2 linked regions of the Defluviitalea raffinosedens genome follow. The protein of the gene in region 1 interacts with the protein of each later gene in a pairwise test. Links are inferred from orthologs where the notes say so. Each region holds a gene or a part of one and is shown on either strand. Other genes may lie near its edges.

What was found. The genes of interacting proteins can lie anywhere in the genome.
Region 2: the proteins of JOD07_RS01560 (region 1) and ptsP interact in binary tests that used the Escherichia coli proteins (3 or more experiments, as listed by UniProt). The link is inferred for Defluviitalea raffinosedens from one-to-one orthologs.

What each region holds. Positions count from the first base shown.
Region 1 is NZ_JAFBEP010000001.1:310,986-315,571, forward strand. What follows is about bases 1,055-3,819. They hold JOD07_RS01560 (PRD domain-containing protein), read right to left. Parts: upstream 2,987-3,819; coding sequence 2,123-2,986; downstream 1,055-2,122. Other genes in these bases: nagE (N-acetylglucosamine-specific PTS transporter subunit IIBC), read right to left, coding at 1,055-1,949; JOD07_RS01565 (Cof-type HAD-IIB family hydrolase), read right to left, coding at 3,213-3,819. Also shown: JOD07_RS01550 (PTS sugar transporter subunit IIA), read right to left, coding at 1-413; more of nagE, read right to left, coding at 558-1,054; more of JOD07_RS01565, read right to left, coding at 3,820-4,001; JOD07_RS01570 (ArsR/SmtB family transcription factor), read left to right, coding at 4,186-4,545; JOD07_RS01575 (heavy metal translocating P-type ATPase), read left to right, coding at 4,565-4,586. UniProt on the Escherichia coli protein: Mediates the positive regulation of the beta-glucoside (bgl) operon by functioning as a transcriptional antiterminator. This is an RNA-binding protein that recognizes a specific sequence located just upstream of two termination sites within the operon.
Region 2 is NZ_JAFBEP010000010.1:18,807-22,642, reverse strand. What follows is about bases 912-3,836. They hold ptsP (phosphoenolpyruvate--protein phosphotransferase), read left to right. Parts: upstream 912-1,474; coding sequence 1,475-3,199; downstream 3,200-3,836. Other genes in these bases: JOD07_RS08745 (flavodoxin domain-containing protein), read left to right, coding at 3,346-3,836; JOD07_RS08755 (HPr family phosphocarrier protein), read left to right, coding at 1,191-1,463; pfkB (1-phosphofructokinase), read left to right, coding at 912-1,132. Outside these bases: JOD07_RS08765 (PTS mannitol transporter subunit IIA), read left to right, coding at 1-184; more of pfkB, read left to right, coding at 197-911. UniProt on the Escherichia coli protein: General (non sugar-specific) component of the phosphoenolpyruvate-dependent sugar phosphotransferase system (sugar PTS).

The DNA of each region.
Region 1 (4,586 bases):
TCTGTGATCTGAGGATTTGTAATAATAATCGGGGTAATTGTGGATTTCCCTAACGACTTAATTGTTTCAAGATCCATTTCTATAAGTGGATCTCCTTCTTTGACTTCATCCCCTACTGCTGCAATACGCCTGAAACCCTCGCCTTTTAATTTTACCGTATCAATTCCTAAATGAATCAAGATTTCCAGTCCTTCCTTAGTCTTCATAGCCACTGCATGATTGGTATTAAAAATCTGGACAATGGTTCCGTTGCAGGGAGCAACGACCAAGCCATTATTGGGTTCAATAGCCACTCCATCTCCAACCATTTTTGCTGAAAACACTTCATCAGGAACCTCTGTAATATCCATCAGTTTTCCAGAAACCGGTGCAACGATATATACTTCAATACTTTTCTTTAAAAATCCAAACATAAAAGCCCTCCTTTTAATGTGAAATGCTTATTTATTTATGAATGCTTTTATATAAAATACCATTATAGTATATAAAAACATTCATAAATAAACATAAATCTCGTTACGGGAGAAGGGTCTCCCGTAACGAGATTTTCCCTTTTCTTACAGAAGACGTTTTATTTCATTGGCAATAAGTTCTGCTTTTGTTCCTACAACTACCTGCAGATTCTTTTTATTGGGACGAAGTACACCAGTTGCGCCTAAAGCTTTAAGTTCTTCGTCTTTTATGATGCTGGCATCATTAACTGTAAGACGCAATCTCGTAATACAAGAATCTACTTCAACAATATTAGATTTGCCACCGAGCTTCTTAATATATTCTCTTGCCAAACCGGAAAGTCCCTTATCTGCAATCAGATCATCTGCTTTTCCGCCTTCTTCATCCACTCTTCCCGGAGTTGGAAGATCCATTTTTTCAATAATAAATACAAACAAGAAATAGTAAATAATACCAAATACAATTCCTACAGGAATAAGCAGCCATCCTTTGGTGGCAAGCCCCATATTTAAGAAATAGTCAATCGCACCTGCAGAGAATCCAAATCCGTGACGAATGCCCATTACATAGGTAACAGCCATAGATACACCTGTTAGAAGGGCATGCGCAACATAAAGTGCTGGTGCCAGGAACATAAACATAAATTCAATAGGTTCTGTAATTCCTGTTAAGAAAGAAGTAAAAGCGACTCCAAGCAATGCACCTGTAACAGCCTTACGGTTTTCCTTTTTGGCAGTTTTAATCATTGCCAATGCAGCTGCAGGAAGACCAAACATCATCACTGGGAAGAATCCTGTCATAAACATTCCGGCAGATGGATCCATTAAACCCTGTGCAGGAATTTGCGCAAAGAAACGGTTCAAATCTCCTGTAGCTCCGTTAAATTCTCCAAATACAAACCATGTAAAGCTGTTAATAACATGGTGAAGGCCCACTGGAATAAGCAGACGATTTAAGAATCCAAAAGCAAATGTACCCGCTGCACCGGCTGCTACCATGCCATGGCCGATCGCATCGATGATTCCTTGAACTGGAGGCCAGACATAACCAAATATCAATGCCGCAATAATCATAACTAAGGAAGTAACAATGGGTACAAATCGTCTTCCGCCAAAAAATCCTAAGAAATCCGGTAATTTTATATCATGATATTTATTATATAAAAGTCCTGCTGCAATCCCTGCAAGCATCCCTGCAAGAACCCCCATATTGATTGTATCATTAATAGCTGCTGTACCTTTCGTCAGAACAAAGTAACCTACAGCTCCAGCCAAAGCTGCCGATCCATTATTGTCTTTTGCCAAACCAACAGCAACTCCAATAGCAAACAAGATTGCCAGATTGTCAAATACCGCTGAACCGGCACTTGCAATAAAAGGAATATTAAATACATCTTCCGCACCTAGACGAAGCATCAGTGCTGCAACCGGCATTACAGCAACAGGAAGCATTAATGCCTTCCCCAATTTTTGTAACTTTCCAAATACATTACTCATTCTGACCCCTCCTAAAATATAATAGAATAAAATTTATAAATGTTTCTACCCTCCTTTCGTTATACATTTAATAATCATAATAAAAATTTAAAAAAGGCATGAACTCACATCTTAGAAAATAATTATTTCTAAGATATAAGCTCATGCCTGAACAACCGTCAGTAACACGCTTACTATTCTTTATTTGATTTCATTAATTCCCTTAATCTTTCAATATGAATCGCCATATATCCTAATTCATCATCCGTAATCCTAATGTCTTTATATTGCTTAATATGATCTGCAATATTTCTTGCAATCTCAAAGGAAAATGAAAAACGCTGCTTGATTGTATCTAAAAGAGGATTTTCAACCTGCTTATTCTGCTCCATCCGATTAATTGCAAGCCTTAAATGATTGACCAACCGATAATACGAAAGATCTTGGGGATCAATTTTGTAATCTAAAGCCTTTTCAACAATTTCAACAGCTTCCTTAAGAAGCCTTGTATCTTTTACCGTTTCTGAAATACTTTTATTTTGTCTCGCAGAGTGCAGATGAAGGGCGATAAAACCTATTTCTGATTCGGATATTTCTGTTTTTAATCTGTTTCTGATAATCTCTTCTCCTATTCTTCCTATTTCGAATTCTCTAGGATATAAAGTCTTGATTTCAAATAAGAAGGGATTATTGATCTCCATTCCATTTTTAAGCCGCTCTACAGCAAAACCTATATGGTCCGCAAGTACAATATGAATGTGATCGTTTAACTTTCCAAGTTGCTCTTCTGCGATGGTAATGATTTCTTCACATGCACTTATGACGTCTTCATCCAGTTGCTGTAAAAGAGAAAAATACTCCTCTTTGATCTTTTTGTCAAAGGTGCGAAACTCCTTTTCGATTTGACTTTTATCTACTTCGATAATGGCTTTTTCTTTTTTACCAAATCCAAGTCCTTTTCCAATCAAAACTACTTCCTGGTGATTTTGAAGGTCTACTGCAAGAATCACATTATTATTCATTACTTTTTTTATTTGATACCTTGACTTGTTTGTCAAAGGACTCCCCCCAATAATCGGATAACCAATACAAAAAACAAAAAGGCATAAACCCACTCACTTACGAAAAAACTTCATGAATAGATTTATGCCTGATAACCAGTAACACATCTACATTATTTACTATTTGTCCATATAATAACATTATTCTGGATATTATGTCAAGAGCCAATCGTATGCAAATTAGTTCTTATTATAAGTTTATGCCTTTAAGCTTTTTAATATGTTACCCATTTAAAACATATTTTTCAATCGCCTTGGCAACCCCTTCGTTATCACAGGTATCTGTTATTTGATCGGCCACCGCCTTAACATTAGGTGCTGCATTCCCCATAGCAATTCCAAGACCAGCATAAGAGATCATTTCTATATCATTTTCACTGTCCCCTATGGTTAGAATCTCTTCTTTAGCATATCCATATTTTTGAGCAAGCCAGTAGATTGCTTCTCCCTTGCTGACATCTTTTCTTACAATCTCAATATAATTAAAGCCTGTTCGGATCAGCTTGTAATCCGGATGATTGATTCTCTGTGTTAATGTCTTAATCTCTTCTTCATTTTGAAAAGACAGAAGAATCTTCGTGGGATATTTGATAACCGAGAAATCCTCTATAAGCTCTGCTTTCATTCCTGATATTTCTTCAATGATTTCTCTGTCATCCCAATTCTTTTGTGTGTAGTACCGATCCATATCAAATACATATACAGGCATTTCTACGCCTTTTAATTGCTCAAGAAGCTCATAATAATCTTTATCTTTAATGAATGCCTTAAACACCTTTTCTCTTTCTTTTGGTGAAGTAATCACCGCTCCATTTAAAGAAACATATTCATCAACCAGTCCTAAATGCTTCGTAAAAGCATACATAGAATCCCATAAACGTCCTGAAGCCAATACCACTTTAATGCCTTTTTTAATACATTGGGTCAATACCTTTTGAGTATTTAAAGTTACTTCATGTTTTGAATTTAGTAAAGTTCCATCCATATCAATCCCGATAAGCTTATACTGCATTATTCTCCCTCGCTTCTAATGGCTTAATCTTACTTCATGTTAGCATAAGGGTGAATTAAAGTAAATGCATATAAAATGCATATAAAAATTTACCAATCCTATTGACTTTCATTTAACTTATTATATAATGTAATTAACATATGAATATTCGTTCATATGTTCAGACGTAGAAAGGAGTTTTATTATGGAATATAATGGAATAGAAAAATGTGACTCTACGATCATTCATGAAGATGTTATAGAAAAAGTAAAAGATTCCATGCCCCCTGAAGAAACTTTATATGATTTGGCAGAATTATTTAAAGTATTTGGAGACAGTACCAGAATCAGAATACTTCATGCCCTGTCAGCTTCCGATATGTGTGTATGTGATATTGCCGCACTCCTTGGAATGACACAATCGGCTATTTCTCATCAACTCCGGGTATTAAAACAAGCAAGACTTGTAAAGTACAGAAAAGAAGGAAAAACCATCTATTATTCTCTGGCAGATGACCATGTGACTCAAATCTTTGCCCAAGGTTTAGAACACGTTAATGAGTAATTGCAAGGGGGGAAATCCTATGGTTAAAAAAGAACTGATTT
Region 2 (3,836 bases), on another replicon or contig:
CCCAGAGGGAGTAGATTTTGGAACTGAAAAAGCTTATTTAGTTGTTGGCCTTGCAGGAACTGACGATGAGCATTTAAGCATTTTGTCAAATCTCGCAGCCATTATAGAAGACGAGAAGATCGTAGAGCAGATGAAAAATACAGCTGATGCAGAATTCGTTTATAAGGTACTTACACGACAATGAGGAGTGAAATCTATGATTGTAACCGTTACATTAAATCCTGCATTAGACAAAACCATTCAGATAGATACTTTTCGCATTTCTGAAGTGAACAGAGTGTTATCTGTCAGAGAAGATGCAGGGGGCAAAGGCATCAATGTATCCAAGCTTATACATAGTCTAGGCGGAGAGACAATCGCTGTCGGTGCAGTGGCCGGTGCAGTGGGAGACTTTATTGAAAAACAATTGGATGAACTGGGTACACCTCATGATTTTGTGCATACAGAAGGCAATACAAGAACCAATACAAAAATAGTAGATATTTCTTTAAAAACGTATACGGATATCAATGAACCAGGCACTCCGCTTTCCCAAGAAGCACTGGACCAGATAGAAGAAAAAATCTTTAAATATGCAACGGAAGATGGGGTTGTAGTTTTTTCGGGCAGTATACCTAGTAACGTTGGGAAAGATATATATGGGCGCTGGATTAAAAAAGTGAAGGCAAAAGGTATAAAGACCATTTTGGATGCAGATGGAGAACTGCTTAAAAAAGGCATTGAAGCTGGACCATATCTCATCAAACCTAATATCCATGAGCTGGAAATGCTTTATAACAAAAAATTTGAAACCAGGGAAGAAGCCATACGATTCGCTAAGAATTTGTTGGATTATGACATAGAAATTATTGCATTGTCTATGGGAGGCCATGGATGCGCTTTTATTACAAAGGATAAAATATATTTTGCAAAAGCAATACCTGTAGAGGTAAAAAGCACGGTAGGAGCTGGAGACTCAATGGTTGCAGCCCTTGCCTACGCCATTCAAAAAAATGCATCCCTTAAAGAAGCTATCAAACTGGCGGTGGCAGCAGCTACAGCCAGTATTACGAATGAAGGAACCCAGATGGGTACAAAAGATCAGATTGAGTTCTGGAAAGATCGAGTAGAATTTGAACTTCTGGTTTTATAACCTTTTAGATTATTGTAAATACTACAAAAGCATTAAAAAAAATAAAGGAGGATTTAATATGAAGCAAGTAGAAGTAACATTGATGAATGAGGAAGGTTTACATGCAAGACCTGCAAGTATTTTTGCAAAAACTGCTTTTAAATTCAAATCAGACATTAAAGTATACAAGAATGGAAATAAGGATAAAGAGTATAACCCTAAAAGCATTTTATCCGTACTGAGCATGGGTGCAGCCAAAGGAGATACATTATTGATTACAGCAGAGGGAGAAGATGAGGATTTAGCTGTAGAAGAACTTAAAAAGCTTGTAGAAAGCAAATTTGGCGAATAAGGGGGATACGGATGGACTTTCTTAAGGGAGTTGGAGTATCACCCGGAATTGCTATAGGCAGAGTATTTCTAAAAGAAGATATTGCCATTGAGATTAAAAACGAAACAATACAGAATCCAGAAGAGGAAATAAAAAGATTTAAAGATGCCATAGAAAAAAGTAAACAGCAATTACAGGAGCTGTACGAATACGCTTTAAAAAAAGTAGGAAAACATGAAGCGCAGGTTTTTGCTGCCCATACCATGATTTTAGAAGATGAAGAACTGATTGAAAAAGTAAATGAGAAAATTCGTACAGAATTCAAAAATGTCGAATGGGCATTAAAAGAAGTTACGGATGAATTTATTAAACTTTTTGAAGAAATGGATAACGAATATCTAAAAGAAAGAGCATTGGATATCAGAGATGTTACGCTAAGAATGCTAAGGAATTTATCAGGCATTGAGGATCATAGCCTTGTACTTCTTAAAGAACCGGCTGTGGTTGTAGCAAAGGATTTAACACCTTCTGATACAGCACAGATGGATAAAGATAAAGTGATTGGCTTTATTACAGAAGAAGGCGGCAAGACTTCTCACTCTGCCATTATAGCCAGATCTTTAGAAATTCCAGCCGTTGCAGGCCTTAGTGGCATCACTTCGCAAGTAAAGCATGGGGATATGGTTGCTTTTGACGGTTCAGAAGGAAAAGTCTATATTCATCCTGATGAAAAAACAATAAAGCATTTCAAAGAAAAGAAAGAAAGATATGAACAGCGCATTCAGCTGTTTGAACAGTTAAAGAACAGTGAAGCCATTACAAAAGACAACATTCGACTGGAAGTTGCTTGCAATATCGGAAGTCCGGCTGATGTTGATCGTGTGATAGAAAAAAATGCAGATGGCATAGGACTGTTTAGATCAGAATTCTTATACATGAACAGAAATGATTTCCCATCAGAAGAAGAACAGTTTGATGCTTACAAGACGGTTGCTCAGAAAATGAAAGAAAAACCTGTGGTCATCAGAACTTTTGACATTGGTGGGGACAAAGAGTTAAGTTATCTAGACTTTCCAAAAGAAATGAATCCTTTCTTAGGCTGCCGTGCCATTAGATTTTGTCTTGAACGCATCGATTTATTTAAGACACAGTTAAGGGCTATTTTAAGAGCCAGTGCATTTGGAAATATTAAAATGATGTTTCCTATGATATCAATATTTGATGAATTGGTTCAGGCAAAACAGATTTTAGAGGAAGTGAAAGAGTCTCTCCGAAATGAAGGTATTGCATTCAATGAAAAAATGGAAGTAGGCATGATGATGGAAACTCCTTCTGCTGCCTTACTCGCAGATTTATTTGCAAAACATGTTGACTTCTTTAGTATTGGAACCAATGACCTCATACAGTATACCCTTGCTGTAGACCGTTTAAATCCCCATGTATCCCATTTATACAGTCCATACAACCCATCCGTATTAAGAAGCATTAAAAATATTATTGATGCAGCCCATAAAGAAAATGTTTGGGTTGGTATGTGTGGTGAAGCAGCATCCGATCCTAAATTGGTACCTGTATTAATAGGTATGGGTCTGGATGAATTTAGCATGAATCCTGCTTCAGTTCTGGAAGTAAAATGGATGATCAGGCAGCATTCCAGGGAAGAAATGAAGGCTGTTGCAGAACAAGTATTGAAGTTTGCAACAGCGGATGAAATAGAAAGATTTTTAGAGAGCAATGACAACATCCATTTATTTTAATTTTGAATCATACATGCTAAAGAAAAGCATATGCTATAAGCTATGCTTTTCTTTTATTCAAAAAATTGTTAAAATAGCTTATAACACTAAAACCGGCAGCAGAGGAATGTAATATTATTTAATATTTTACATTGAGGGGGATGAACATGAGTAAAGCGGTTGTGCTATACAAATCAAAATATGGCAGTACAAAGAAATATGCAGAATGGATTGCCAATGCATTAAACTGTGACCTGTATGAATGTTCTAAGATTAAACCTGAAAGCTTATTATCCTACGATACCATAGTTTTCGGGGGAGGATTATATGCCAGCGGTATTAATGGTGTTTCCCTTATTACTAAAAATTTTCAGCGCATAAAAGATAAACAGATCATTGTTTTTACTGTAGGCTTATCCTCAACGGATGAAAAAGAAAAATTTAAGCCTATCTTAGAAAAAAATTTTACCCAAGAAATCCTAAACAAGATCAAGATCTTTCATCTTCGGGGAGGCATTGATTATAAAAAACTTAACTTTATCCATAAGATTATGATGAGTATGCTAAAGTCCATAATATCCAGGAAAAAGCCAGAGGAAATGACGGATGAGGACAGAGGAGTGTTAGAGACTTTTGGAAGCAAAGTGGACTTTACGGA